Lewinella sp. 4G2: one gene and its partner. The protein of the gene in region 2 interacts with the protein of the main gene of each other region in a pairwise test. Links are inferred from orthologs where the notes say so. Each region holds a gene or a part of one and is shown on either strand. Other genes may lie near its edges.

Region 1 (15,211 bases), 320 kb from region 2 along the record:
AAGGACTTCGCTCGACTGCGACCAAATTTCTGTGAAGGGGGGGACGCTCCGGACCGAAGGTAAACCCGTAACCACCTCCTATTGGAATACCTCCGGCGAGGTACCGACCACCTACGATCTTGGTAATTCAGCCATCACCGTTGCGGGGGATTGCATCCTTAAGCGCTTCCCCTACGACCTCGTCACCGTCCAGCCCGGTGAAAGTAGCATCGATGCGCATAGCCTGATCGCCATGGTGCCCGCACTGTACGACGTGACGGTGCGGGGGCCTACTGCATCGAGGATAAGTCTGGATCCCATCACGATGCGTAACCTGTCCATCGGCGCTACAACAGTCCGACTCGATGACTCTCTTACCGTAAACGAACTGATCTTTCTTGATGTCGGAACGCTACTAGTGGATCCTCCCGGAGGGGCGTTCAGTTCCCCGGGTGGCGGGTTAACCGTATCGGAGGGCATCACAAGCCGGGTAGGGTCCGGTACGGCGTACGTACAATCCCTCCTCCCTGGAACGACCGCCGAACTGCGTAAGCCGAATGGTAACCTGTGCATCGACGGCCCGGTAGAGTTCAGAGACATTGAAGCATCGGCCGCCGGCATCGTCAACGCGCCGGAGGCAACCGATGCCGGCAACGTCACCGGTATCGACTTCAGTTCCGGCGCCGGTGCCCTTAACTTGTACTGGATCGCCGGTAGCGGTGATTTTGCCACGCGGGAGAATTGGTCCAGCCTCTCCGGTGGCTGCCCGGCCAACCGTAACCCCGAATTGGTCACCCGGTTAGTATTCGACAACAACAGTTTCTTTCCCGGTGCCAACGTCGTAACGGTAGCTGGTGACCGATCGGCGCGGGAGCTCCGGTTCATCAATACCACGGAGATGGGGACGCTTAATCTGCTGGATTCCCTCACGGCTCAAAATCTCCGCGTGCTGGGTGGCCAGGTAGAACTTAGTGGCCAGGCCCTCAACGTAATCCAGGAGACGCGCCTGGATACGGATGGCTTACTCGAAGCCAACGCTACGAACTTCTATACCCGCACGCTGGATACGGAGAGTGGGATGATGGTCGTGCGGCCGGGGGCGGCGGTGCGGGTTAGGGAGGAGTAGGGGTAGTGCTCCCTCCGGTTTGGAGCCCCGACCTCCGGTCGGGGTTTGGTTTTCACCCGGTTTAAGCGCCGGACGCTCGCAGGAGCTCGAATCTTGCTGCGCGCGATCCGACCACGCTACGAGGTCCTAAAGGGAGGTGACGGGATTTATAACTATCAATCTCTAGGTCCTCGTAGCGTCCGACGAAGGAGGTCCTGCGAGCGTCCGGGTGAAAAGCAAATTCCACGGCTGACCGGACGCTCGCAGGAGCTCGAATCTTGCTGCGCGCGATCCGACCACGCTACGAGGTCCTAGGGGGAAGTAACGGGATTTATAACTATAATCTCTAGGTCCTCGTAGCGTCCGACGAAGGAGGTCCTGCGAGCGTCCGGTCCTTGCGGCGGATAACTAAACACAAAATAATTCTACAACAACTGTAACACCCACCAATTCCAACGCATAGACGCACGTACCCCCAAGAGGTTACCCCGCTATTCGTCACTGCTATTGACGCATAATTATTTGCGTAAGCAGTTGAAATTTAGTTAATTAGCTCACGCTACTCAAGTTTTCACTATGAAACACAGCCTACTCTTTTTCCTCTTCACCCTCGTCTGCGGTGGCCTTTCGGCGCAGCTGACGAACAACGGGGCGACCATTGTCATCGAACAGGGAGCCACGTTGACCGTGGAGGGCGCTCTGACGAATTCTTCCGGTACGATCAATAACGCCGGCACTCTGGAGGTCGAGCGCAATTTTACCAATAACGCTAGCCTGATTGCTACGGGCAACCAGAGTGTGGTGGCCTTCATCGGTAGCTTCAACTCCAATTTCAATCCGAATGGCGCGCCCATTCGGAGGTTGGAGGTCAGAAAGACGAACGCGCAGGTGGACCTGACCGGCGACGTCACGGTGACGGAAGAGCTCAGCTTTACGGGGGGCAATAATACGCGGCTGGACATCAATAATTCCGACTTATTCCTCGGCGCGGCAACTACCGTTACGGGTGGGGCCAGTAACCGCTTCATCTCTACTACCGGGACGGGTTTTGTAGAAAAAGCACTCCCCGCTTCCCAGTTCTCCCTTCCCCTGGGTTCGACGACCAACAAGATCCTGACAATGAACGTCAACGGTCTTCTTTACGTGCCGGGGGCAAACATTCGTGTACGCCACCGCGAGGGCCCAGCGCCCGATCTGCCCGCTGACGCTACGGACTACCTGACTTACCACAACGAAATTGTCGCTTCGGGAATCGCAGCGTACAGTAATGCAGTCCGTTCCAACTACGGATTTAGCTCGGTGGTGGGCGACATCACCAAAGTGGAGGGAGCGAGTTACTCTAGTGGACAGTGGTCCTACGACGATGCGGACCGCCAAACGAGTTTCTTTACCGGAGAGGTGACGGGGACGATCACGGCGGGCACCGCTTTCTTCACCGGGACCAACTTCTACGGCCAAGTGGACCCGCAGGTTTATCTGCAGGGTAGTTACATCAACGGTGCCAATATGATGCGGACGAATCTTTCCGATGCGGGCCTCATCCCCCTCGCCTCACCCTATTCCGATGCACCCGCGACAGCGCCCTCCATACCTACCGGCGCCGTGGACTGGGTGAAAGTGGAACTCCGCAACGCCGTATTCCCAGCCACGGTGGAGAGCGTACGGAGTGGTTTCCTGATGTCCGACGGATCGATCGTGGCGCCGGACGGCTCCAGCTTCCTTTCCTTTAAGGATGCGCCGAAATCCGCCTTCGTTGCTATCTACCACCGCAACCACCTCCCCATCAGAACGAGTGCCGTCTTCACTACGGATAACGCGCCCTTCGTTGACCTCACGAACGGAGCCAACGTGTACTCGAACCCATCCGTAACGGGTAACGCGCCCACCAAAGCCCTGAGCGGCGGCGTGGCCGGCATGTGGTCCGGCGATGCCAATGGCAGCGGTAACGTCTCCTACAACGGCGGTGGAAACGACCGGACCTCGATCCTGCTACGCGTCGGCTTTGCGACCTCCAATAACACTACGTCCGGCTACTTCAACGAAGACATCAACCTGGACGGAAATACCATTTACAACGGTGGTGGAAGCGACCGGACTTCGGTACTGCTGAACGTCGGTTTCGCTACCCCCACCAAGGTCATTCAATCCCATATCGATTAATCAAATCAACTATGAAAAACGCTTACCTACTTTTTGCTTTTCTCCTGGCCAGTGCCTTTGCTGGTGATCTGTTCGCCCAGGATTACGAGATCCGCGCCCGCACGGCCGGCCCCGGCCTGGTTGCCGTTGACGTTCGCTTCGTCGGCGCCGGCCCCAACCCCATGGCGGTGACGGATGCCCTGTTGGACTTCACCGTGGACCTCCGCTACCCCGCTGCGGCTGGCCTGGATTACGTTTCTCTCGATAATACCGGTGGCTACGGCATCCAGCGCGCCAGCGTAGAACAGGTGGATGGTGACGATGAGTTCGTCGGTTTCGCCCTCAGCGTAGCCCCCGTATTTCTGCTCGCCGACTGGGAGCGGGATGAGTGGATCGAGATCTTCACGGCCACTTTTGACGGCGACGCCAGCCCCGACGAGATCGTGGCGATCGGTGCGCTGGGGTCTAACCCCTTCAACGCAAACATCCCGAATCTTAACATGTCTGGCCCCGACTTCACGCCAGCCATCGTTGGCTCGGCCAACCTGCCCGTGGAACTGGCGGACTTCGCCGTTGCCCGCGTCGGTGCCGCCTCCGCTACCCTGAACTGGACGACGGAGCGCGAGGAGAACACCTCCCACTTCGAAGTAGAACGGAGCACCAATACGCAAGACTGGACCGTCATCGCCACCGTTGATGCGAATGGCAATAGCGAAACCGCGCTCGACTACCTCGCTTACGATAAAGACATTGCCCTGCCCGTGCGCAACGCCGGGACCGTTTTCTACCGCCTCCACATTATTGACTTCGATGGACATACGGAATACTCACCCGTCAAAACAATTGCCTTTGAACCCATGGCCACCAGCCTGACCGTTTACCCCAACCCGACTACGGATCTCGTCACCGTACAGACGGCGGAGGAATTGGTCTCGGTTACGCTACTGGACCAACAGGGCCGGCAGCTTACGACGACTAACTTGAATCAGCTTGACCTGAGTGGCTTCCCGGTGGGGGCTTACGGGTTGCGGATTGAGACGGTTGGTGGGGTTGAGACGCGGGTTGTTGTGCGGGGGCGGTAGGTTAGACTCCTATACGCGAAACGCCTATCACGTCTCCCCTCTCCTTTGGAGAGGGGCCGGGGGAGAGGGATACACGACGTCATGTATAGCGGTGTAGGCGTAGGTTCTATAAACGAAAACCCGGGATCTGAATCGACCTTTGGTCGATCCTGATCCCGGGCTATCATGGTGATCCCTACCGGGATCGGTAGTCTGGGGTTATAGACATACATACACCCACATACCTACATCCATATACGTACACTTATATATACACGTACATACACACCCAGGGTCGTCGGCCTTCGGCCTTGGGACCCTGGGTTAGGGGGGACCCTTTCAGGGTCTGGCGCGTTAGAATTTCTGGGGAATTCTTTACTTCGACTCTAGGTTTCGGTACGTAGAAAGGCCACACTTCAGGAAGTTCTCGTACTCATCTACGTCGGGGGTATAGGCGACCGGGGCGTTCAGGGTCTTTCCATCGGGGCTGACGAGGACGTAGTAGGGCTGGCTGGAGCGGGCGAAAACGGTCTGCTGGAAGTAGTGCCATTTTTCGCCGACCTGGTCGATGAGTTTGGTGCGGCCGGTGCCGTCGAGGCGATCGACTTCTACGTGTTCTTCGGCGGGAAGTTCGGAGCGGTCGTCGGTGTAGAGGCTGACGATAACGTATTCGTCGGTGAGGTAGCGGTTGATTTTGTCGACCGTCCAGACGTTCTCTTCCATTTTGCGGCAGTTGACGCAGGTGAAGCCGGTGAAATCGAGCATCACGGGTTTGTTGACCTCTTTGGCGTAGGTCAGGCCTTCTTCGAGGGATTTGAAGGGCGTCAGGTTGAGGTCCTTATCGCAGCCGGCGAAGAAGTTGTAGCAGACCGGCGGCGCGATGCCGCTGAGAAGATTCCGCGTTCGGTAGGTACCCGTTTCGGGGGTGGTTGTCAGGCCAATGGCCAGGTAGACGGCCAGGGCGACGGAGCCGGCTCCGATCACGCTACCGACGATGCCGATCTTGCGCTTCTTGCTGTCCAGTGGAAAGCTGATCAGTTTGAAGAGGTAGGCGGCGATGCCCACCGCGCACAGGATCCAGATCGCGAGGAAGGGCTCAATTTTGAGGAAGTCCCACTCGCCCACCAAGTCGGCGTTGGAGAGGAATTTGAAGGCCAGGGCGACTTCCACGAAGCCGAGGACGACCTTTACGCTATTCAACCAGCCACCACTTTTCGGCATGCTGTTGAGGAAACCAGGGAAGGCGGCGAACAGGGCGAACGGCAGACCCAGGGCCACGCCGAACCCGGCCATCCCCGCCGTCAGTGGCCAGGCGCCACCGGAGAGGGATTCAACGAGCAGGCTACCGAGGATCGGCCCGGTACAGCTGAAACTCACCAACGCCAGCGTCAGGGCCATGAAGAAGATGCCGGCGATGCCGCCCGTCCCCTCCGCCTTGCTGGCGCGGTTGGACCAACTTTCCGGCAGCGTCAGTTCGTAGAAGCCGAAGAAGGAACCGGCGAAGAAGAGGAAGACCACGAAGAAGGCCACGTTCAGCGGCACGCTACTCGCAATCGTATTCAGCAGGCCTGGGTCCAGCCCTTGGATAAGGTGGAAGGGTGCACTCAGCAGTACGTAGATCAGGAATATGAAGAAGCCGTAGAGGCCGGCCTTCTGGATCCCCTGCGCCCGCGTGCCGCCACTCTTCGTGAAGAAGCTGACCGTCAGCGGTATCATCGGGAAGATGCAGGGCATGATGAGGGCGAAAAGTCCACCGAGGAAGCCCAGCCCGAAGATGCTGAGTAGCCCTTTGTTGACCGTCTTTTCTTCGCCGACGCTACAGGCGCCGATGGGGTCCGCATCGAAGGCGACGCCGATCCCCAGGCCTACGGTTTCGGCTGTTTTACCCTCTTCCCCGGCACCTGCGGCAGCGCCCGAACCACCTGCTACGCCGTCGATGCTGACTACGGCTTTGGCGCCGGAGAGATCGAGTTGGAAGGGTACTTCTTTGGGCGGGAAGCAGATCTCGTCGTCGCAGGTTTGGTAGTAGACGTAGCCGTCCACAACGTCCGCTTTGCTGACGTCGACGCGCTGTTCGTAGACGACCTGGCCGCCCACGATCTTGGCAACTTTGGCGTCCCAGGCCTTATCGTATTTGGTCTTGAGCGTGGCGCTCGTTTCGGTGACGTCGCCAATGAGTTTTACACCGTCGTTTTCGTCTACGAAGAACTCGGTGGGGCTGGGGCCGACGGTGGGGTCCACGTCCTTGCTGTAGGTCGTCCAGCCCTCGCTCAGGGTGCCGATCATGCGTACGAGGTACTCGTTTTCAGCGACGGGCTCGGCCTCAAAAACCCAGCTCACGGGGTCGTTCTCGGAAGCAGCGGGTCCGGCGGCGCGGAGGGTGGGGCCGGGGGTGAACGCCGCTTCGGTTACTTGCTCGTCTTCCTCCGGAGTGGGCGCTGCCGCGGGTGCCGGCTTAGGGGGAGCAGGCGTGGATACCTTCGGAGCCGTAGCCGTCCGCTCATTCGGTTGGGGATCGGCGGGGCGAGTAATGACCGGCTTAGTTTGGGGTGCCGGCAGGGCCGGGCTCGTAGTGGACGGGGCTTCCGGAGCCACCACGGGCTCAGTAATTGGGGTAATGGCGCCCCGATCAGGAGCGGGTGGCGCGACCTCAAAGATGAACTCCTCATCCGTCGGCGGGAGGCACTGCTCGTCGTCGCAACACATGTATTCAATCGTCGTGCGAATGGGCTCCCCGTAGTTGATGACGCGCACCTTCTGGATAAAGTAAGTCGGTTCGTCGGGCAGGAATTTGATGACGTCAACGCCGAACATCTCGTCCATGCCCGCCTTCTTGTGCCCCTTTTCGAGGGACTTACCGATAAGCTCGTAGTGGTCGCCCTCCGCCCAGGTGAAGGAGGTCGGGATGGGCCCACCGTCGGGCGTATACTGGCTGTAGATGTTCCACCCGTCCTCCGGCAACGCCTTGACGATGAGGTGGAACTCATTGCCGCTGAGGTGCTCGACCTCCGTCTCGAAGGAGATCGGGCTGGCGAATTGCGCCGTAGCGGCCAGGGAGGTGAGTAAAAGGAGGAACGTGAATAGTCTGGACATCATTGGGATTCGCTTAGGGGCCGGGCGGCGGAGGGAAAACGCGGGCTGCCGCGGGGCCGGTGCAAAAATAACGTAGTGGTGGGGGATGGTTGTATAAGGGGCTGTTAATGGGGGGCTATCCCCCCTCTCCTTTGGAGAGGGGCTGGGGGAGAGGGCATGTGTACACGAAAACCCAGGGTCGTCGGCCTTTGGCCTTGGGACCCTGGGCTAGGGGGGACCCTTTCAGGGTCCGGTGTCACCTCAATGCGTTACCTTACCCCTATGCGTGCCTTATCCATTTTATTTATGTGCCTCACCCTCGGCGGAGCCTGGTCCTGCAAGCCGGCGGGGGAGGCGGAGATCACGTTGCGGGCGAGTATCCTGGTGGCCGAGGACCACACCTGGTACCAGGCCCTGCGCTTCTTTGGGGATGAGCTGGAGGAGCGGTCCGGCGGGCGGATGCAGTTGCAGATCTACCCGTCCGAGCAATTGGCGAAGGAGATCGAGGCCATCCGGATGATCCAGGCGGGGGTGATCGATATGACGACGACGAGCGCCCTGCTCAGCAACTGGACGGAGATCATGACCTTCTGCGAAATGCCCTTCCTGATGGACAGTATGGAGGACGTCGACGCCATGCTGAACGGGCCAGTCGGGGCGCGGATCCGTTCCGAAATGGTGACCAAGACCGGCCTGCGGCCGGTGGCCTACTTTCAGGCCGGGGCCCGCCACCTGACGTCGAACCGGCCCATCAAACACCCGGACGACCTGCAGGGGCTGGCCATCCGCATCCCCAGCATCCCCGCTTTCGTAACGGCCTGGGACGCGCTCGGAGCCAAGACGACGCCCATCGCCTTCTCAGAAGTATTCACCTCCCTCCAGCAGGGCGTCATCAACGCCCAGGAGAACCCCCTGCCACTGACGAAGATGCTCGCCATCTACGAAGTGCAGGACTACCTGAACCTGACGAGCCACGTATTCGGTTGGACCTACCCCGTGATCGGCGAAAAGCAATTCCAGGCCATGCCGGCGGATCTGCAAGAGATCTTCCTGGAGTGCGCCGCCGAGATGCAGACCTACGAGCGGAAGTTGTTCCTGAAGAACGACGCCCTCGTCCGCGCCGAACTGGAAGCCAAGGGGATGACCTTCGTGGAGGTGGACCGCGAAGCCTTCAAACAAAAGCACGGCCTGGCTATCTACAATACCCTCTCGCCGGAGATGCAGGCCGTTTACCGTTCGCTGAAAGACACACTGTAATGAGGTCCTTCGTCAAAATTATCGGGACGCTGCTGAAGTGGGCTACCCTCTTCAGCACCGTTGGCTTCGTCGCTGCCATCCTGGTGCAGATCTTTGCGCGCCTGTTTTTGCCGACGGCGCCGTCCTGGACGGAAGAGGCCGCCCGAGTCTTCTTTGTGTTGGCCATCGGGTGCGCGGCCGGTCCGGCGCTGCGGAGTGGGGAGTACGTGCAATTCGACTTCTTCTTTCAACGGATGAGCCCGCGCTGGCAGCACCGTCTGGCCTTGTTGATCGATGCCCTGACGGTCGTGCTCTTCGCCCTCTTCACGGTGTACGCCGCCGCCTTCACCTGGATGGGCTGGGCGGAAAGCTCGCCGAGCCTGAAGTTTCCGATGGCCATCCCGTTCGTGGGGATGCTCGTCCTGGGCCTCTCCGTCCTCATTTTTGCGGTAGACCGGCTCGTCCGGACAATTGGTAGGCGGCCCCGGGCGGTGGAGGCCACAAAGCGGACGCCATGATCTTAGTGTTACTCCTCACCTTCGCCGTCTGCATCCTGCTGCGTTTCCCGATCGCTTTTTCGCTCGGGCTTTCCTGCCTGTTGTACCTAATCGCGACGGGCACGCCGCTCATCGTGATGCCGATGAAGATGTACTCCGGGATCGACGTGTTCGTACTGCTGAGCATCCCCGGCTTCATCATGGCCGGTAACCTGATGAACAGTGGCGGGCTTACGGAGAAGATCATCGCTTTTTGTAACCACCTCGTGGGGCACATCCGCGGTGGGCTGGCGCTGGCCAACATTGCCGCTTCCATGCTCTTTGCCGGGATTTCCGGGACGGCCATTTCCGATACGGCCAGCATCGGTTCGGTGATGATCCCGGCCATGAAACGGGAGGGGTACGACGCGGATTTTGCCTGCGCGGTGACGGCGGCTTCCTCCACCGTGGGGCCGATCATCCCACCGAGCGTATCGATGATCATTGCGGCGACGCTGACGGGCCTTTCCGTCGGGAAACTCTTTCTGGCGGGGGCCATCCCCGGTTTCCTGCTGGGCGTGAGTTTGCTGGGCTATACCTATTACATCTCCCGCAAGCGCCAGTACCCGAAACACGAACGAAGTTCCCTCGCCGAAGTCGGCCGTGGCTTCATCGATACCTTCTGGGCCTTGCTGCTGACGGTCATCATCCTCTACGGCATCATCGGTGGCCTGTTTACCCCGACGGAGGCCTCGATCGTCGCCGTGCTGTACGCTTTGGTGGTGGGGGTATTCGTGTACCGCAAACTCACTTTCCGCCGCGCCTTCGTGGTGTTCCTGGATTCGATGAAGACCTCCGCCTCGTTAATGGTGCTCATCGGTTTCGCTAACCTGTTCGGGTATATCCTCATTACTGAGCAATTACCGCAGGTGGTGTCGGGGCAGATCCTGTCGTTTACGGATAACCCTTACGTGGTACTGCTGCTCATTAACCTGCTGCTGATTTTCGTGGGTACGTTTATGGAGACGATTGCGGCGCTGCTCATCCTCTTCCCCATTTTATTAAAGGTGGCCCTGGCGGTGGGGATTGATCCGATCCACTTCTCCGTCATCGCCCTCCTCAACCTGATGATTGGCTTGACGACGCCGCCGCTGGGCGTGTGCTTGTTCGTGGCGGCGGGTATTGGGAAGGTATCGATTGGGGCGGTGAGTCGGGCGGGTTTCCCGTTCTTGCTGGTGAGCCTGGTGGTGCTGGCGTTGGTGACGTTGTTTCCGGGGATTTCTTTGTTTTTGCCGGAGTTGTTTTTGGGGGAGTAAGGTTGGAGGCGTGGCTTCTGGGCGCGTGGTGTGCTTCCGGCGGTTTGTTTCGCAGGGGATGGAGAGGTTGGGGAGGCCTGCGGCGCTTGCTTGTGTGGCATTTATTCGCAGGAGAAGTAGAGATTGGGAGAACTAGAGGCTATCGGCGGATTTTCGCAGGAGCGGGAGAGGTTGGGGAGGCCTGCGGCGCTTGCTTGTGTGGCATTTGTTCGCAGGAGAAATAGAGATTGGGAGAACTAGAGGCTATCGGCGGATTTTCGCAGGAGCGGGAGAGGTTGGGGAGGCCTGCGGCGCTGCGTGACTGCCCGCCCCGAAGGGCCGGCCTGCGTAGCGGTGGCACACCGTCAGGTGGCCCACTCTACTTGTTTGATGGCCTCCAACACCGGTTTGGGACCTCCGGTCCCGATCTTAAACCGTAGATGAGCACTAGAACAAACACTAATCTCCCAACCCACCACTCTTACGTCCAAAATCTAAAATCTAAAGTCTAACGTCCTCACATACTAGAAGTCATCAACAACCCAATATCCGTCGACCGCATCTCAAACCGCCTGCCCAAATAGCTATTCGTCAGGCAGCCTTTGAAGGTGTACACGCCGTGGCGCATGCCCTTGTTGTGCATGATGTACTCCTCGATGGAAGCGGCGCCATCCGCTTTGAGGAGCATGGGGACGATCAGGTTACTCACCGCGATGCTCGCCGTGCGGCCCACGCGGCTGGCGATGTTGGGGATGCAGCAATGGGTAACGTCGTGGCGGACGAACGTCGGGCGGTCCATGCTCGTCAGTTTGCTGGTGGCGAAGCAGCCGCCCTGGTCGATGCTCACGTCTATGATGACCGAGCCGGGGCGCATGGCACGGACCATGTCTTCACTGACGACCACCGGCGTGCGCCCGTCCTCAGCGTGGATGGCACCGATGGCGACTTCGGCCGTGAGGAGCTCCCGCCGCAGGTAAGTCGGGTTGAAGGCGCTCGTGTAGAGTTGGCGACCCACGCTATTCTGTAGGCGCATCAGTTTGTGGATGTTATCGTCGAAGATCTTTACTTCGGCACCCATGCCGAGGGCGGTGCGGGTCGCGTATTCGGCCACGACGCCGCCGCCGAGGATCACGATTTTTGCGCTCGGTACGCCGGAGACGCCGCCGAGGAGGACGCCGGGTCCATCGCCCTTGCCACTCAGCAGTTCGGCCGCCATCTGTACGGCCGTGATGCCCGCCATTTCGCTCATGATGCGGACGATCGGGTAGCAACCACTGTCGTCCTGCAGGTACTCCATCGCGATGGCGATGATGCGCTTGGCCTTAAGGCGGTAGAGGTACTCCGCCGAGATGATCGGTAGCTGGAGGGGGGAGATCAGGACCGTCCCCGGTTGCATCATGTCGATCTCCTCGAGGGTGGGCGGCGCTACTTTCAGGATCACCTTCGCCTTGGTGTAGACCTCGCGGGCGGAGTGGGCAATTTCGCCACCTTCTTCGCTGTAGTGGTGGTCGGTAAAGTTGCTCGCCGTGCCGGCGCCGGTCTGAACGAGGACGCGGTGCCCCCGGCTCGTCAACCGGTTCACGCCGCTGGGTACGAGGGCGACGCGGCGTTCCTGCAGCGTAATTTCTTTTGGGATACCGATGAAGAGCGCCTCCCGTTTCGTTTCCACGGCCAGGGTTTCGGTTTGGGTTTGCCCGTAGCCGCCCGTCAGTTCGTCGGGGAGGGAGACTTTGGGGCGGTCCGGCGCTTTATCGGTGCTGCTCATGCTGGCGGTTACTGGTCGGTCGTGATGGTGAGCGTGCGCGACTGTCCGTCCGCCGCGTGCTCCAGGCGTAAGTGGACAACGCCCGGAGGCAGGAGAGGTTCTAACACGGCCGGCCATTCGATGAAGATCGCCACGGCGTCCGCGTGCACCGTTTCCTCGATACCGGCGGCCAGGGCTTCCTCCACGTCCCCCAAGCGGTAGGCATCCAGGTGGTAGATCGGCCCGTCGGCGGCGGCGTATTCGTTCACGATGCTGAAGGTGGGGCTCGAGGTCGGCTCCGTCACCCCCAGTTGCCGCGCCATTTCCGCCACCAGGGTTGTCTTGCCCGCCCCGAGGTTCCCCTCCAGGGTGTAGATGGTCCCGGCCGGGTACCGATCGAGCAGGCTTTTGGCGATGGTGGGGAGGTCATTCAGCGTGTACTGCATGGGGCGCTGCCGCGGGTGCGGGGTTTTGGGGGATGGGCGCGAAGGTAGGGTTGAGGGAGGTAAAAGTTTTGCTTGGGACAGTAGGCGTTTGGGTGGGGTTGGTGAAATTAGCAGAGGTGACGATGGGGGTATCCAGTTGGTCGTTAGCCAACGGATAGGGGATGTGGTGTTTTTGGGTTGTGATGATTTTAGTTGCCGTCGTCGTCTCCGAAAATTTCGGGGTGGTCAGGAGACGTCTGGTTCTCTGCGGGCGCCGTATTTCTGGGTGGATTAAGATAGGGTGCGCCCAATTGGCGCTACCCGTCAAGCCTTGCGGCCTGAGGATAGTTTTTCATTGGGCGGTATCATATCGTTTCGGTGTTGCTAAAAATTGCAGTAGTTCGTTCATTTCATCTAGAGATAAAGAATCGAACCTGCTACCTATCTCTATATGATCATCATCATACAAGGTTGTGATTAAACGATCAAGCCGACGATAATCCTCTAATTTGTATAAATGTTTAAATTGTTTATCTTTTTCTGAGGTTTGATGACAAAACATACACCTCTCGTAAAAGGTGGCCTTACCAGACCTCCATGCGCTAGTCTTGTATACAGCATTATCCCCGTTATATACAAGAGATTGGCTTGCACATCCGATGGCTAATGCCAACCCAATGACAATAATGAACTTGGCGAGGTCCGCCCCTTTAAAAACCAGCATCTTTCGCCTTTTTTCTGTCATACTTCTCCCCATGAGAGTTTAAAAAATCTCTTGCACGACTACGTGTTCTGTAATGAGTTTTATGGCGTCGCCCATTTGCAAACTCCTTTGGTGTTTTAGTGCCACCTAAGTCCTGGATAAACTTCAAAATCTGTTGACGCGTGAGGCTTATACTGCCATTTAGATGATCTCCCATTAGCCCGCTACCATCACTCGAGTGATCAGCTCCTGTATTGTGACCAAACTCATGTGCACCTAACTCACCGCCTTTTTCCCCGGTAAGTTCACCTGCTTCTACAAGAGTAACATTGCCTGGAGTCTCCCCCCAACCCTGCACGTTCTCTTCGTTACTATTGACAACTTGATCAACGACAATCATTAAAAAGTCAGTGTCCGAAACATCGTCCAGAGACGTGACTACAGTTTGGTTAACCCTTGTCTTTACGGACACAGTAACTTTTCTATCTGTTAGCTGGTAATCGTCTGTCCGAACATAAGATGGTGCTCTACCGCTAAATGAGCTCTCGATACTGGACTTGACTCGACCTAATCCGACGCTTATTTCATGCCCTTGTTTTGAAGATAAGTTAATGACCTTCTGATTATAAGACGCTGAGACGTTTCGTCGGCCTACATTCCCATTTGAATCTCTAACGTCGTCTGCTCTAACTTTTTGCAGCCCATGCAGGTCAATATTTGCGATAGGTTCATTCTCAGCATAGTTGTAAGTCGACACATGTGGAAACTGATCTGAGATCGGGTCCACGCCTGTGAAGCGCCCGATGGCCGGATCGTAGTACCGGAAGCCATACGCATACAGTCCAAGGTCTTCATTAAGCTCCTTCCCATTGTACCGATAACGATTGTCGTCAACTCCTGTTTGGCTGTCATTCCAAGCCCCCCGCATCTCCATCCCAAATGGATAGTAATGATGTTCACTAATTACTTCCTCCTCCTCAATACTTCCGTTTAGATCCCAATCAGCAAATCTAACTCTTACATTGCCTAACTGATCGGTGAGATTGTATTCAGATATCCAATCGACAGATTGTGGGCAACTAGCCGTAAACGCAGCGAATGTAGTGCCTAGTTGTGAAGAGAAGCCACTTTTTAGTTCAATCGTTTTTTCTGCTGTTATTGCTGTTGGGTTCGTAATGGGCACACTTGCTGTAGCCAACGTTTTTCGGCCTCTATACACGCTTCGATCTTGAGGAAGAAAATTTTCGTATGCCCCAAGATTATTATAGATGTTTAAATCATCTTCTTCAATCTCTGGAAAATCTGGAATATCTGGTATGTCCTTGTCTTCATTGCAATCACGCAGCAAGCCGTAAGAGTAGAAGCCTGACGAGGCTACACGGCCTTCAGCATGAAGTGCATAGTCCAGCCGATTTTCTTTAAAAACCATATCTCCTATATATGTCCTGACAGTCGATTGTCCATCGATACTAGAGGTGATTTCTCCAATTTTTTCTCCCGTCGAGGTATAAATGATATCAACAGTTGTTCCATTTGATTTTTCAAATCTATATGGCAAGTTTAAGTAATTATAATCAACTATAATAGAATTAGTCGGATCAACAGTTACATTTCCGTTTTCATCATAAACGTAGTCTAAGCCCGAAGTAGAGTTGTTGAACCCACTATCACCCTGATTCCCAGTACCATCAGATATTGAAGCTACTTTATTTGAATTTTGATGAATAGTATATTCTAGTAAATCAACCCAGTTATTACTACCATCTTCTAAGACACCCGCCCGTGACAGACTACTAATATTGCCCCTATCGTCATAGTTGATCGATCCAGTGTAGTCAATACCATCAATTTTCGTTTCATGTAAATTGAGCCTGTCCAGGTTATCATATATGAAATCCTGCACAAGATTAGACACGCCACTTCCAAACTGATCTAATTTTAATATATTTCCGTTTGAATGAGTGATTTCGCCATTT
Region 2 (15,176 bases):
CAACGGACCAATCATGAACAGAAAGGACTCTTCGAAGTCAACGTCCAGACCATCCAGCGCGAGAATTAGTAGCCAAAAAAGGATGATGAGGATCACCAGATCGATCAGAAAAGCACCGATGCGGGCGCCAACTTTGGCCAGGTCGTAGTCGATACTGACGTTCTGGGTAGTCTGAATGGTGATGGTGTCGAGGGCCACGGGGTAGGGGAGGTGTCGTTGTACCCAAACCACTCCGGTTCAGGTATAGTTGGATCAGTACATCGGGCAGCCGCACCCCGTCGCCCGGCAACCTTCCAACAGGAGGGCAGCGAGTATGAGCAGGAAGTAGCCAGTTTTTCTCATACGGTGAAGGTAAGAACTCCATAACTTTAGGCGGACCACTAACCATTGCTGATATGACCTTTTACCGTTCGTTACCCACGTTCCTGCTTGCCCTTTTCCTGTGTACCTGCGCCAGCGCCCAACGCGTAAGCCAGATTAGCACCGCTGAAACGATGAATAGTGATATTTTGGGAATGACCCGTAGCTACGCAGTCTACCTGCCGCCAGGATATGACTCGGACCAGCGGGATTATCCCGTCCTCTACCTCCTCCACGGCTACAGCGATAACCACACCGGGTGGGTACAATTTGGGGAAGTGCAGCGCATCGCTGATGCCGCCATCGCCTCCGGCAAGGCGACGCCGATGATTATCATCATGCCCGACGGCGATACCGAAAAGATCGGCTACTTCAACCGCCCCGGCGGAGATTGGAATTACGAAGACCATTTCTTCCAGGAACTGATGCCCCACGTGGAGGGAGAGTACCGCATTAAAAAGGATAAACGCTTCCGCGCGATCGCCGGCCTCAGTATGGGCGGCGGTGGTACTTTCACTTACGCCCTCCGCCACCCCGAACTCTTCGGCTCCGCCTGCCCCCTCAGCGCCTGGGCTGGTGGTATGACGACTGAAGAAGTAGCCGCCCGCTACGCCCGCGAGGGGGAGACCTACAGTGATGAAGAAATCCTGCGCCACTATAACGAGAATAACTTCGTGGAAATGGTCAAAAACGGCGATAAGGAAAAGATGAGCAGCGTCCGTTGGTACATAGACTGTGGAGACGATGACTTCCTGTTCACGGAAAATAGCCGGGTACACATTGAGCTCCGCAAGGCCGGGGTGCCGCACGAATACCGGGTCCGCGACGGCGCCCACAACTGGACGTACTGGCGGGAATCCCTACCGGAAGTACTCGAATTTATCACGAAAGGTTTTCACCAATTCTAAAGCATATACCGCGTTACCTAATACACGTTATGGAGGGCCCGTTACTAAACACCGGGCACTATCCAAGTGTATCTTATATTAGTATCGTATCCTTAAGCCAAGCAGCGAAATTTCGCTAACCAATAATTATGTCAACAGCTACCAAGAAGCCCACCGCCACGAAGAAGAAGCCGGCCGCCAAGAAGAATGGCACCGCTAAAGGCCTGAAATACAGCAAGGAACAGTACCTGGAATGGTACACCCTCATGCTCCGCATCCGCCGTTTTGAAGAGCGCGCCCTGATGAGCTACGGCCAGCAAAAAATCCGTGGTTTCTGCCACGTTTACATCGGCCAGGAAGCCGTTGCGGCCGGAATGGAATCCGCCCTCATTAAAGGTGACGGAATCGTGACGGCCTACCGCCAGCACGGCACCGCCATCGGCCGCGGCGTAAGCATGAAAGCCGCCATGGCTGAGCTTTACGGTAAGGAAACCGGCATCGTCGGTGGTAAGGGTGGCTCCATGCACTTCTTCTACAAAGAGAATAACTACTACGGTGGTAACGGCATCGTCGGTGCCCAGATCCCCATCGGGACGGGCATCGCCATGGCCGAGCAGTACAAGGGTACGGACAACCTCTGCGTCGTTATGTTTGGCGACGGTGCCAGCCGCCAGGGTGCCCTCTGGGAAAGCTGGAATATGGCCATGACCTGGAAGCTCCCCGCCCTCTACATCTGTGAGAACAACGGCTACGCCATGGGCACCTCCGTAGAACGGACCTCCAATGTGACCGACATGACCAAACTCGGCGCCAGCTTCGACATGCCCAGCGAAAGCGTGGACGGTATGGACCCCGCCGCCGTGCACGAAGCCATCCAGCGCGCCGCCGAGCACATCCGCTCCGGTAAGGGCCCGTACTACCTCAATATTGAGACCTACCGCTACAAAGGCCACTCCGTATCCGATCCCGCCAAGTACCGCGAAAAGACGGAACTGCGCGCCTACCAGGAGAAGGACCCCATCAAAGTAACCGAGAAGCTCCTCCTCGAAAACGGCCTCGCCACCGAGGCGGAGATCAAAGAGATCAAGGACGCCGTGAAAACGGAAGTAGCCGAAGCCGCCCAGTTCGCCGAGGATAGCGATTACCCGGACGCTTCGGAGCTGTACACGGATAATTACCTGTCGGAGCCGATTGAATACATTAAGTAGTATGGTAGTCTATAGTCTGTAGTCTACAGTCTGTAGTAGGGGACCCTTACTACAGACTATAGACTACAGACTAAATCCTAAATCGCCTGCCCCAAAATCTTAATATCGTAACTCATCTCGTAAGTCTCCCCCGGAGCCAGCGTTACGATCCCTTCCTTTTCTACGAATTGCTTGTTGGAATCGTGCGCGTCCGAAAGGCCGATCCACGGCTCGATGCAGACGAAATTGCCATTGGGTTTTGCCCAGATACCGAGGTGCGTCCAGCCGGCGTAATCCACTTTCAGAATGGGGCCGCTCTGCAGGCTTTCTAGGACGACACTGTGGCTGTTCAAATCCTTAAAGACGAGGGCGTCGTTCGCGAACAGGTCGTGGCTTAACGGCAGGATGTTACCGGCGCGCCAGGGAACGGGTACCGTTTCCGCGCCAATTGTCCCTTCTTTGGTGACGACGTAACGATCGCTCGTTTCCTCGTGCTCGAAGCGGAGGAAGTAGTCCTCGTAGCGTTCTCCCTTCACGGCAGGAACGTTGAAAGCGGGGTGGCCGCCGAGGCAAAAGTGCATGGGTGCTTCGCCTACGTTCATCACTTCATGGTAGACGATCACGTGCTCGTTGCGCAGCCGGTAGGTGACGCGAAAATCAAATTCGTAGGGGTAAGTTTTCAGCGTTTCCTTGCTCCAGCACATCCGGAAAGTGATACGGTCGTCACCGTGGTAGAACAGTTCAAGATCCTGGTTATGGCGCACCATTCCGTGTTTTGGGATGCGGTACATCTTCCCGTCGATCTCCGTTTCGCCATCTTTCAGCACCCCGATAATGGGGAAGAGTACGGGGGCCTGGCTGCCCCAAGCCGCGGGGTCGCCCTGCCACATATACTCGCGGCCATTTTCGAGATTGACGATGCTGGCCAACTCGGCGCCGGTTTCTTCGATGGCAATACTTAGCCGGTGGTTTTCGAGCGCGTGGCGCATAAATAGTCGTTTTGCTGGTGGTAACGCAGGTTTCGCGTAAATGTAAACAGCCTACCCTAACTTTGGCTCGTGCCTTCGTTTACCCATCCGATTTTACCCCAAATTATACGTTTTCTGCTCCTCCTTTTCTGGGGCGCTGCCGCGGGTGTCGTGCAAGGACAAGCAACAAGTACCGAACTCATCACGCTAGAGGTGACGATCGACGAGGACCGCCTCTTCAACCCCCGGACCGGCTGGTTCGTGGAGGGGCCAGGTGTGCACGCTTCCGACTGGAAAAAAGAAGGCGCCAACTTCTGGACGCACGACAGTCACCCCGCCGACGTAAAACTGATTATGGCCACCGGCCGCACCATCTTCTCGGGTAAGGTGGACTTTCGGCTCTTCGGAGGCATGAGCCGGCTTCACCCCCAAAAGTCCTTCTCGCTCTCCTGCCGGGAAGCCTACGGCCAGGAATACGTGAACTACCCGCTATTCGGGGAGAGTGCGCCGGATCAGTTCAAGTACCTCGTCGTCCGCAACGGTGGGTCGGACTGGGGGCGGTCCTACCTCCGGGACGTCCTACTGACCGGCCTGCTGCGGGACCCGAGTTGGGAACTGGACATCCAGGCCAGCCGCCCCTGCCGGGTTTACCTGAACGGCCGTTACTGGGGACTGTATCACTTGCGAGAAAAGATCAACCCCCACTGGCTCGCCGAACGCTTCGGGGTCTCCGACAAAAACAATATCGATCTGCTGGAGGGCAATAGCGGCGTCAAGCACGGTGGCCGCCGGGATTACGACCAGCTGATGAAGTTCGTCCGGCGCAATAACCTGAACGATCCCAACGCCTTTCAGGCCGTCCGGCGGCGGATGGACGTGGATAACTTCCAACGTTTGCAGATTGCCCAGATCTATTTCGATAACCAGGAAGCGGGGGGCAACCTGCGGTACTGGCGGGACCGGACCGACCCCAACTCTCGCTACCGCTGGATCCTGTACGACGTCGACCAGGGTTTTGGCCTGCACGACCCGACGGCTTACACCCGCAATACCCTGGACCTCCTCACGGCGGCGGATGGCCCCGCCTGGCCCAACCCGCCCTGGGTAACCCGCCTCCAACGCAACTTACTGGAGAACGACGGGTACCGGGCCACCTTCGTCAACCGAATGTTGGACTACCTGCAGACGGACTTTCGCCCCGACGCCGTCCTGGCCGCCATCGATGGCCACGTGGCCGGCGTAGGGCCGGAGATTGCCCGCCAATCCGAGCGGTGGGGGATCGACGAAAAGTACTGGCCCATCCACGTGGAGCGCTTGCGGGAATTTGCCCGGCAGCGACCGGCCTTCGTGCGGGAGCACTTCCGTAATAAATTCGGGGGTGGCCCGGACCGGGAAGTAACTATCAAGGTTGGGGAAGGGGGGACGGTAGTCCTCAACGAAAATATTTCGCTGGCCGATGAAACATACGTAGGATCCTATTTTTCGCGGATACCCATTACGGTGGAACCCATTGCCGATCCCGGTTTTCGGTTTGTCCGTTGGGAAGATGGAGCTACGGAGGGTAAACGAACGGTTGATTTGAATGGTGCCGGTCCCGTTCGCTTGCAACCTCGCTTTGCACCTGCGGCAGCGCCCGTATCCGCCGGCAGCTACGTCGCTCCGACGGGGGAAGGTTTAGCCGACGAAACGTCCACTCCCGTAAGCGCTGGCGTATCGACGGAGCAAACCCTGCTGCGGCTGAGCGTGGCCCTCGTTGTGTTTGTGCTAATTGGCCTGTACGCATCCATCGCGCGTAAGCCGGAGTAGCTACCTTCGTGGGCTAAAGCACCGAGCGGCCATGGCAATGAAGAAGGAAAGAGAGGACATCATTTACGGCCGCCACCCCGTGCTGGAAGCCCTCAATTCGGGCGCCCCGGTGGATAAGGTGTTCTTGCAGCAGGGTACGCGGGGTGAGTTCGAAAAGGAACTAAGGAAGCTGTGTAAAATGATGGAGGTACCCTTCACGGTCATCCCCAGCGCGAAGTTGGGCCGGATGACGCGGGGCAACCACCAGGGCGTCATTGCCCAACTCGCCGCGGCGGCCTACCAGAAGACGGAGGACCTCATCCCGATGCTCTACGAACAGGGAGAGACGCCACTCCTGCTGTTGCTGGACGGCGTAACGGACGTCCGCAACCTCGGTGCCATTGCCCGCTCGGCGGAAGTGTGTGGCGCCCACGGGATCATCATCCCCCAAAAGAACAGCGCGGGCCTGACGGCGGACGCCGTGAAGAGTAGCGCTGGCGCCTTGCTCCGTATCCCCGTCTGCCGGGAGAAAAGCCTCGTCAACACCGTCGCGTTGTTGAAAAACAGTGGCATCCAGGTGGTTGCGTCGGACCTCCAGGCGGAGGCCTACCTCCACGAACTCCAGCTCACCGAACCCCTCTGCATTGTGATGGGTGCCGAAGGCGAAGGCATTTCCGAAGGTGTGGGCCGGGCGGCGGACGTCCGCTTCCGCATTCCCCAGGCCGGCCAACTCAACAGTTTCAACGTCGGGGTAGCGGCGGGTATCCTGCTCTACGAAACCATGCGTAAACGGATGGGAATATGAGGCTAAGACTGTACGGGCTAATTGTGACTTTGTTAGGTGTTTGTTTGCCGTTCACGCAGGCGCAGGAGGACTTGAAAGTAGGCCTCGTCCTCTCCGGTGGCGGAGCCCGTGGCTACGCCCACATCGGTGCCCTCCAGGTGCTGGAGGAGGCCGGGGTGCGGGTAGATTACATCGGGGGAACGAGCATGGGCTCCATCGTCGGTGGACTTTACGCCGCCGGCTACAGCGCGGATACCCTGGAACAAATGCTGCGGGAGACCGACATCATGGCGGAATTGCAGGACGCCATCGCCCGGGAAAACCGGACGATCTACGAAAAGCTCTACAACGAACACTACCTGCTGAACCTCAGCCTGAAGAACTTCGCCCTGCAATTGCCCGCCGCGCTATCGGACGGGCAGCGGATTAAGGATCTGTTTACCCACTGGACGGCCGGCGTACATGGCATTCGTGATTTCAGCCAATTGCCCACGCCTTTTCTGTGTATTGGGACGGATATCGAATCCGGCGAGGCCATCGTACTGGAGGACGGGTTACTCGCCAACGCTATGCGCGCCAGCGCCGCCCTGCCCGGCGTGCTGAGTCCCCACCGGATGAACGGCCACGTGATGACGGACGGTGGCGTCAGTAACAATTACCCCGCGGAAGAGGTGAAGAAAAAGGGAATGGACTTCGTCATCGGCATCACCGTGGAGCAAGACCCGTACCGGGCGGAGGATATCAACTCACTCGATAAGCTCCTATTACAGATTGCCTTTTTCCAGGCCAACAAGCGCAACGTCGAGCAATACGAGATTACCGACATCGACATCAAGCCGGAGTTGGGTGACTTCAGCCAGCTCAGTTTTGATGCGGTGGATGAGCTCATCGAAGCCGGCCGCGTCGCCGCCCGCGCCCAACTGGATACCCTCAAGACCTTGGCCGCGCGGCAACGGGGAAAGCCGACCACCCGTACGGCGACGGTTCCGGAATTCCTGAATGCGCCCGTCGTGGAAATTGCGGGTAATACGGATTTGAGCCGCCGCCAGGTACTGAGTTACTTCGACGGGAAACTGCCCGGACGCTTGCGGTGGGATGAATTCCGCCAGTACGTCGTGGCCCTCTTCGCGACGGGGCGGTACGTCCACATCGATTATGATTTTGAACCGATCCCCGGGTCCGAGGATGAGGTGCGGCTGGCCATCAATCTGGAAGAATCGCCCAATTTCGGCCAGCAGTTGCGCCTGGGTTTGCACTACGACCAGGTATACCGAGCCAATTTATTGTTTGGCGCCACCTTCGCCGATTTGATCGTCAACAACTCCATGCTGACGGTGGACCTGATCGGGGGCAATCGCTTCCGTTACCGGGCGGATTACCGGGTGAACCGTATCAACGGAATGGCCTTCGGTTTGCGAAGCCGGGCCAGTTACGCGGACGTGGCCTTCGACCTGGACGAACCCATGACGATGCAGGGTCTCGTCTTTGACCAATTGGACTTCCGATTCTCGGACATCTCCGCCGAAGCTTACTGGGACGTGCGGCAAACGACCAATTCCTTCACGGGCATCGCGGCGGAATTCAAGTATTACGGAACGCTTTCGGACCAAGTTGCTTCCACGGGCGAATCTCGCGACTTTCCGCTTATGCGGGACTTCTACTTCGTGCCTCGCCTCTACCTGCTCTACGATAAGCTGGACGCCAAGAATTACCCCATGCGCGGTTTCAGCATTGACGCCGAAGCCCGGGCGTCGCGTAACCTGAGTAATCCGGACTTCCAGTTGAATGAATGGTCCGCCAATATTGATCTGGATACGAAGTTTCTCTTCCCGGCCGGCCGCCACTTCAGTTTTGGCCTGGACGCCAGCGTGGGTTTCTTCCTGGATAAATCCAGCTTGCCTTTCCGTTACTACTTGGGAAGTAATAATTTTAACCTGATGAATAACTTCAAAGCCTTCCCCGGCTTGGAGATTGGGCGGGCATCGGGGAATAGCCTGATAATGGGCCAAGCGTACGGGCGCCTCAAATTGAGCACCCATTACCTGACGCTGGCTGGTCACGTCGCACGCCTGGGGCAGGGCGAAGGGTTGCCTACTTCCGTTAATCGGGAGTTGCTGGCTTCGGCACGCCTCACCTACGGGTTGGATTCCCCCCTGGGGCCGATCGAGGTGACGTACGCGCGCGGAAATGTCGGCGGGGAGTTCTACTTTAATTTGGGGTACTGGTTCTAATGGAGAAGGCCCGATTCTAATGGACTGGAAGGGCTTAAGCCGCCTGAATACCGCAAAAACGTAGTGAAGTGTACACCGCCGGGATTTTGAGACACTTACTTTGCATGCCCGGGTAAGGTGTTCGCAGCCGCTTACGGTACCTTGAGCAGCCCATTCAACCTCCTCTTGGAAGGACACCTGCTTTTTTCATAATCCAATCGATTCATGCAACACCAACACCACCAATCTATTCTACGTCTCTCTTTTTTCCTGCTTCTTTCCATCTTCCTTGGTGGAACCATTTATGCGCAGGAGGTACTGGAAGACCGCAACTTCATCCGGATCGATCAATTCGGCTACCTACCGAACGCTACCAAGGTAGCCGTCATCGCCAAGGCCGTCGATGGCTATAACGCTGGCGAAGGAATTGACCTCAACCAGGGGGCGACCGTCGATCTGATCGACGCGACTACTAATGCCGTCGTTTTCTCCGCCTACCCCCAACTTTGGAACGGTGGAGGTAAGGACGATTTGAGTGGAGACAAAGGCGCCTGGTTCGATTTTACCGAGTTTGATACGGAGGGCGCATACCGCATCCGCGTCCAGAAGAACGACGGGTCAACGGCCGAGAGTTACGAATTCCGCATTGCCGACGACGTATACAACGAAGTGATGCGCGCCGCCATCAACATGTTCTACTACCAGCGGATCAACCAGGACAAGTTAGCCCAGTACGGTAGCGGAGAGCCCTGGACGGATACCGAATGGTACGGCCGCCCTAACCAGGAAACGGCCGTCCGGGAACTGGACAACCCCAGCGTTACCCGCGACCTGAGTGGTGGCTGGTTCGACGCGGGAGATCCCAACAAATACGTCACCTTCGCCGTAGATGCAGTCCACGCATTGCTGACCACCTACGACAACGCTCCGGATTTCTGGAACGACTTTGACCTCAACATCCCCGAGTCCGGTAACGACACACCCGACCTACTGGACGAGGTTAAATTCGAGATCGACTGGATCAAGAAGATGCAGCTGTACGACCCCAACCGACCAACGGCGGGCATCATCCAAAAGATGGGCATCCTGAACGACGTAAGCTACATCAGCCCCCCGAGTACGGATACGCGTTTGCGCTACTACAACGGCGTTTGCGTGAGCTCCACCATTACGGGTGCGGGGATGATGGCCCACGCCGCGGTTTCCTACAAACGAGCCAACGTCTGGCCGGAAGAAATAGCCGAACTAACGGACCGCGCCGCCAAAGCCTTCGCCTACTACGAGGCCGCCCCCAATAAAGCGGAACTCTGTGACGACGGGCGCATCGAAGCAGGAGACGCCGATGGGCCGGGCAACCAGTACGCCACCGAGCACCGGGCCCTGGCCGCCGCCGCCGCCGTCTACCTGTTTGAACTGACCGGCGAGCAGAAGTACAAGGACTTCATCGCCGCCAACTACCGCCAAGCCCGGCCGTGGAAGGCAGAAGATTGGGGCGTGTACCGCGCTCACCAGGGAGAGGCACTGCTCTATTACACGCAGAATCCCGAAGCCGACCCCACCACCAAACAGGGCATCCTGGACATGAAGTCTTCCGCCCCCAAGAGTACGGGGTCCAACTACGTCGTGGCCGAACAGGATAACCTGTACCGGGCCAAGCCCATCTATTTTAACTGGGGCTCTAACAGCCTCATCAGCCGGCAGGTGGGAGACATCATGGACCTGCACGTTTATGGCATCCGCCCGGAGAATAGCGCTGCTTACACTGAGCGTGGGCAATCCATCATCAACTACCTGCACGGTACGAACCCCTCCGGCATTTGCATGCTCTCCAATATGTACCAGTACGGTGGCGACCTCTGCGCCGATGAAATGTGGCACAGCTGGTTCTCCCTCGATACGAAGTTTGATAACATTGACGGAACCAACGTCGGTCCGGCTCCTGGCTTCATCTCCGGTGGACCGAACCCGCAGGGTCAGGGTAGTATGCCCATCAAGCTGGGTACCCACTCCTTCCCGGCAACGGCGGGGCAGCAGCCAGATCAGAAAGCCTTTAGCGTGGATAACTTCTGGCAGAACGGCCCTTGGGCCTACAACGAGCCAGCTATTTACTACCAGGCGGCCTACATCAAAGCGCTCTCCTACTTCATTGCCGGCAACGCCGCGGAAGGGGAAACGGGCACCGGCGGAATTGACCCCATTAAGGATTGCGGTGAGGCAGAACTTGGCTTCACTGTCGGTAACGACGTTGGCGGCAACGGTACCGTAGAAATGGATAGCAACAGCCCCGGCTCCACGAACGGAGCCTCCGTTAAACTCTTCGACGCGGGCGACGCGGCCAGCTACCCCTTCACCATCAGCCGTGGCGGGAAGTTTGACCTGGCTGTCCGCGTCCGCGTAGGGGAAGCCGCCGGCAACGCGACTAATTTGGCCGATGCGTACACCGTAAGCCTGGATGGCAACGAAGTAGAGTACGTCCTGGATTCCACGAGTATATCTCCGCTGGCCGGCGATACCTACTGGGGGGAGATCGTCCTGGTGGATGTCGCCCTGACGGCGGCCGACCACGAGGTAACCGTCACCGCCAAGCAAGACTACCTCAAGCTCGACCGGGTTTGTTGGCGCGACGCTAACTCCGTCCCCAAACCAGATACGGGTGGTGGCTCCGGAGAGATTTCCTTTGACTGCATTGAGATCGAAAATGCCTTTACCATCCTGGCCGACGTTGGGGGTAACGGTGAGATCCGGGGTGACGGCTTCACCGCCAACGCCAGCGGTGATCGCTACATCAACATGTTTGACGTCGGCGATAAGGTGAGTTTCCCATTTTCCGTAGCGGACGATGGTATGCACGAGATGCGTTTCCGCCTCCGGGTCGGGGAAGCTTCCGGAACGGACCGTAACCTGGCCGATAAGTACATCGTTACGCTAGACGGCGAAGAGGTCATTACCGATCTCGACGAAGGCACTATTTCCGCGCTCTTCGACGATACTTACTGGGGAGAGATCGTCGCCAGGGTGGACGGCCTTTCCGAAGGGGTACACACCGTGACCGTTGAGGCCAACAACAACTGGTTGAAGTTTGACCGTTTCTGCTTTGGCAATGCAGATGCTACCAGCCTCTTCACCCCCGAAAGCCGGATTGCGGCTGACATTCAGGTGAGCCCCAACCCAAGTAACGGACTGCTACAACTCAACCTCGGCTTTCAGGCGCGGGGGGAAGCCCTGACCATTGGCCTTTACGACTTGACGGGGCGGCAGTTGAACCAACGGGCGATCCGTTTGGGGCAGGCCAGCGAGCACCAATTCAAACTGGATTACCGCGATCTTAACCTTGCTCCGGGCGTATACGCCATCAAATTACTTGCGGGTGTTACCGCACTGGGCGAGGTTCAGCGAATCGTCATTCAATAGCGGGCATTCCGAACTGAACGAGTCAGGAGGGGTTGGTAACTTACGGGTTGCCAACCCCTCCTTTTGTTGGGGCAGAGGCTACAACCAATCACTACCAGAGCGCAGAATAAGCTACGAAGCTATCCCGGCTCACTGCTTACATTTGCGCCTTTCTCCGTTAACAGTACCCCACTATGGCTCTGAATCTGTCCTTGCTTAAATCCATCTGCGCCGCCCCCGGTGTTTCCGGTTACGAGCGCCGTATCCGCAACCTCATTCACGAAGAGGTGAAGGGGCTGGCCGATGAGGTTCAGATTGACAACATGGGTAACCTCATTGCCATTCGCCGCGGCAAAGGAAACAAGCGCGTCATGGTGGCGGCCCACATGGATGAGATTGGCTTCATCGTCAACCACGTCGACGAAAAGGGTTTCGTCCGCTTTCTTCCGCTGGGTGGTTTTGACCCCAAGACGCTTACGGCTCAGCGAGTACTCATTCACGGGCGCCGCGACGTGTTGGGCGTGATGGGCTCCAAGCCGATCCACATCATGAAGGCGGAGGAACGGGCCAAGGTCGTACCCCTCAACGAATACTTCATCGATACGGGCCTGCCCAAGGAGGAGGTTGATAAGCTGATCTCAGTGGGCGACCCCATTACCCGCGAACGGGATATGGTGGAGCTGGGCGACTGCGTGACCAGCAAATCGCTCGATAACCGGATATCGGTTTTCATCCTTATCGAAACCCTGCGCCGGCTTCAGGGGCAGGATTTACCCTACGACCTCTACGCGGTATTCACGGTGCAGGAGGAAGTGGGCCTGCGCGGCGCCATGGGTAGCGCCAGCCACATCGACCCCGATTTTGGTTTTGGCCTGGACGTCACCATCGCCTACGACGTACCCGGCTCTACGCCCCAGGAGGCCGTTTCCAACCTCGGCGAGGGCACGGCCATCAAGGTGCTGGACGGCTCCGTCATCAGCGACTACCGGATGGTCAACTACCTGAAGGAACTGGCCAAATCGGAGGAAATCAAGTACCAGTTGGAGCTGCTACCCGCGGGTGGTACCGACACGGCCGCCGTCCAACGTTACGGCACCAAGGGCGCTGTCGCGGGTGCATTGTCAATTCCGTTGCGGAACATGCATCAGAGTACGGAGGTCGTCCACCAGGGAGACGTGGCAGCCACGATTGATCTTTTGGTAGCCGCCGTGAGCAAGTTGGATGGATACGACTGGTCTTTCGCCAAGGACCACGGAGACGGCCAACACCCCGACCGCGTAGCGGGGGACCTGGACTGGTTGGGATAATGAGCTCCCGGGTAATTAACCATCGATCTAACCCATTTTTCGGGTCGGTGAATCCGAACTTATCCTAACATTTAGGGACCGTTCAGCCTTAAGTCTGGTACATTGCAAGCCCTTCGTTACCTGCGAAGTAAAGCAGCACCCATGCCATCGTCCATCAACCGAAATCTGAACTTTAATGCGGACCGACCTCAGGTATCGGCCGCAGCGATGTTTGCGGAACTGACGGGTAAGAATGGCCGCCGCGCCCTCGCACGTGCCATCACACTGCTGGAATCCACCCGCGAAGAGGATCAACAGATCGCCGATGAACTCATCGACCTGGCCATGGCCGGTGAGGATGATCGTGAAACCTTTCGGTTGGGCGTAAGCGGAACGCCGGGGGTGGGCAAATCCACCTTCGTGGAGCAATTTGGGTTGGAGCTCATCGAAGCGGGCCACCGCCTGGCTGTGCTGGCCGTGGACCCTTCTAGTTCCCTGAGCGGGGGGAGCATCCTGGGTGATAAAACAAGGATGGAAACGCTTTCGCAGGACGCGCGGGCCTTTATCCGCCCGAGCCCCAACGCTGGATCTCAAGGTGGGGTAGGGGTAGCTACCCGCGCGGCCATCCTGTTGTGTGAAGCTGCCGGTTACGATTACGTCATGGTAGAAACCGTTGGGGTGGGGCAGGCCGAGTGGCGCGTCCACGGGATGACGGATGCCTTTCTCCTCCTGGCCCAACCGGCGGCCGGGGATGGCTTACAGAGTATCAAACGGGGAATCCTGGAACTGGCGGACCACGTCGCCGTCAACAAAAAGGACCTGTTTCCTACCGCAGCGGAGGAGACCGCCCGTCAGTTACGGCAGGGTTTACACCTGGCGCCTCCCCGCCCGGATGGTTGGACGGTGGAAGTATCCACCATCAGTGCCCTTCAACCGGAGGGGCTGTCTGAACTGCGCAGCCGGTTGGGAGATTTTCGGGGCCATCTCGTCCTAACCCAGCACCTGCGGCAGCGCCGAAAAGAACAAAAAATGACCTGGCTCAAAGAACGCTTATACCATGCGGTGCGTAGTAAAGTCGATGCGTATCTGCAGGAGAAGGTGAAAGGCACCGACGGATTGCAGCGTATATTCGACGAACGTGTTACCTTTTCGTCCGCCGCCGACGTTTTGTTAGCGGACTTTTTCCAATACAATAAGTAAAATACCACATGAAATCATTCGGAACACTCGGCATTGTCGTCGCTATCCTTGCCGTCCTGCTCATCGCCGGTTGCGGCCAGTACAACGGATTCGTGGACGCGGAGGAGAACATGGAGAAATCCTGGTCTGACGTACAAACCCAGTACCAGCGGCGCGCGGACTTGATCCCGAACCTGGTCAACACCGTAAAGGGAGCCGCTGACTTTGAGCGCGGAACGCTGGAAGCCGTAACGAACGCCCGGGCCCGCGCCACGAGCATCAACATCAACGCTAATGACCTTACACCGGAGAAACTGGAGCAGTACCAGGCCGCGCAGGGTCAGTTGAGCCAGGGCCTCGGCCGTTTGCTCGCTACGGCGGAGAATTACCCCAACCTGAAATCTAACGCCCAGTTCCAGGAGCTGCAGGCGCAGTTGGAAGGCACGGAGAACCGCGTAGCCGTTGCGCGTGACCGTTTTAACGCGCAGGCTACGGAGTTCAATAAGAAAGTCCGCCGCTTCCCCGGGACAGTGTTTGCCAGCGTATTTGGCTTCGAAGAAAAACCTCAGTTCCAGGCCCAAACGGGCTCCGACCAGGCGCCAACGGTTGAATTCTAAGCGGTGGTTCGCTTTTTCAGCTCCGAGGAGGAGACCGAGATCGTCGCTGCTATTCAGGCCGCGGAATTGAACACCTCTGGAGAGATCCGGGTGCACGTGGAGGTTGGCGAACGCGCCAGTGCCCTCAACGTGGCCGCCCGGGTGTTTAAGGAGTTGGGCATGCACAAAACAGCGGACCGCAACGGCGTTCTGATCCTACTGGAAGTAGACCGACGTGAGTTTGCCATAATTGGCGACGAAGGCATCAACCGGGTGGTTTCCCAGGACTTCTGGGAATCCGAACGGGATCTGATGCAGCGCCACTTCAAGCGTGGAGAGTTCGTGGCGGGTATTTGCCTGACGATCGAACAGATCGGTGCTAAACTGAAGAAGTTCTTCCCCTACCAGGAAGATGACTTGAACGAGTTGCCGGACGACGTGAGTTACGGCGGCCCAGGTAGCCGGCCCGGCGGCAAGGTGTAGTCCTCGCTAAAGCTGCGGGCTTTTCTACAATCAATATTTAAAACAGGAACTCTTGTACCTA

Evidence for each region.
Region 1: the proteins of rlmB (region 2) and tsaE interact in binary tests that used the Escherichia coli proteins (3 or more experiments, as listed by UniProt). The link is inferred for Lewinella sp. 4G2 from one-to-one orthologs.

What each region holds. Positions count from the first base shown.
Region 1 is NZ_LVWJ02000014.1:1,058,772-1,073,982, forward strand. Bases 10,846-13,753 are described here. They hold tsaE (tRNA (adenosine(37)-N6)-threonylcarbamoyltransferase complex ATPase subunit type 1 TsaE), read right to left. Parts: upstream 12,554-13,753; coding sequence 12,137-12,553; downstream 10,846-12,136. Other genes in these bases: A3850_RS05685 (alanine dehydrogenase), read right to left, coding at 10,881-12,128; A3850_RS20125 (hypothetical protein), read right to left, coding at 12,534-12,704; A3850_RS05695 (hypothetical protein), read right to left, coding at 12,885-13,256; A3850_RS20395 (RHS repeat-associated core domain-containing protein), read right to left, coding at 13,243-13,753. Also shown: A3850_RS05650 (hypothetical protein), read left to right, coding at 1-1,105; A3850_RS05655 (hypothetical protein), read left to right, coding at 1,661-3,244; A3850_RS05660 (T9SS type A sorting domain-containing protein), read left to right, coding at 3,256-4,305; A3850_RS05665 (thioredoxin family protein), read right to left, coding at 4,660-7,380; A3850_RS05670 (TRAP transporter substrate-binding protein), read left to right, coding at 7,639-8,613; A3850_RS05675 (TRAP transporter small permease), read left to right, coding at 8,613-9,110; A3850_RS05680 (TRAP transporter large permease), read left to right, coding at 9,107-10,384; more of A3850_RS20395, read right to left, coding at 13,754-15,211. UniProt on the Escherichia coli protein: Required for the formation of a threonylcarbamoyl group on adenosine at position 37 (t(6)A37) in tRNAs that read codons beginning with adenine.
Region 2 is NZ_LVWJ02000014.1:745,873-761,048, reverse strand. What follows is about bases 4,243-7,115. They hold rlmB (23S rRNA (guanosine(2251)-2'-O)-methyltransferase RlmB), read left to right. Parts: upstream 4,243-5,239; coding sequence 5,240-5,992; downstream 5,993-7,115. Other genes in these bases: A3850_RS04535 (patatin-like phospholipase family protein), read left to right, coding at 5,989-7,115; A3850_RS04545 (CotH kinase family protein), read left to right, coding at 4,243-5,208. Outside these bases: A3850_RS04565 (RDD family protein), read right to left, coding at 1-198; A3850_RS04560 (esterase family protein), read left to right, coding at 396-1,268; pdhA (pyruvate dehydrogenase (acetyl-transferring) E1 component subunit alpha), read left to right, coding at 1,397-2,455; A3850_RS04550 (aldose 1-epimerase family protein), read right to left, coding at 2,533-3,423; more of A3850_RS04545, read left to right, coding at 3,493-4,242; more of A3850_RS04535, read left to right, coding at 7,116-8,202; A3850_RS04530 (glycoside hydrolase family 9 protein), read left to right, coding at 8,407-11,592; A3850_RS04525 (M42 family metallopeptidase), read left to right, coding at 11,766-12,878; methylmalonyl Co-A mutase-associated GTPase MeaB, read left to right, coding at 13,020-14,057; A3850_RS04515 (LemA family protein), read left to right, coding at 14,066-14,653; A3850_RS04510 (TPM domain-containing protein), read left to right, coding at 14,657-15,115. UniProt on the Escherichia coli protein: Specifically methylates the ribose of guanosine 2251 in 23S rRNA.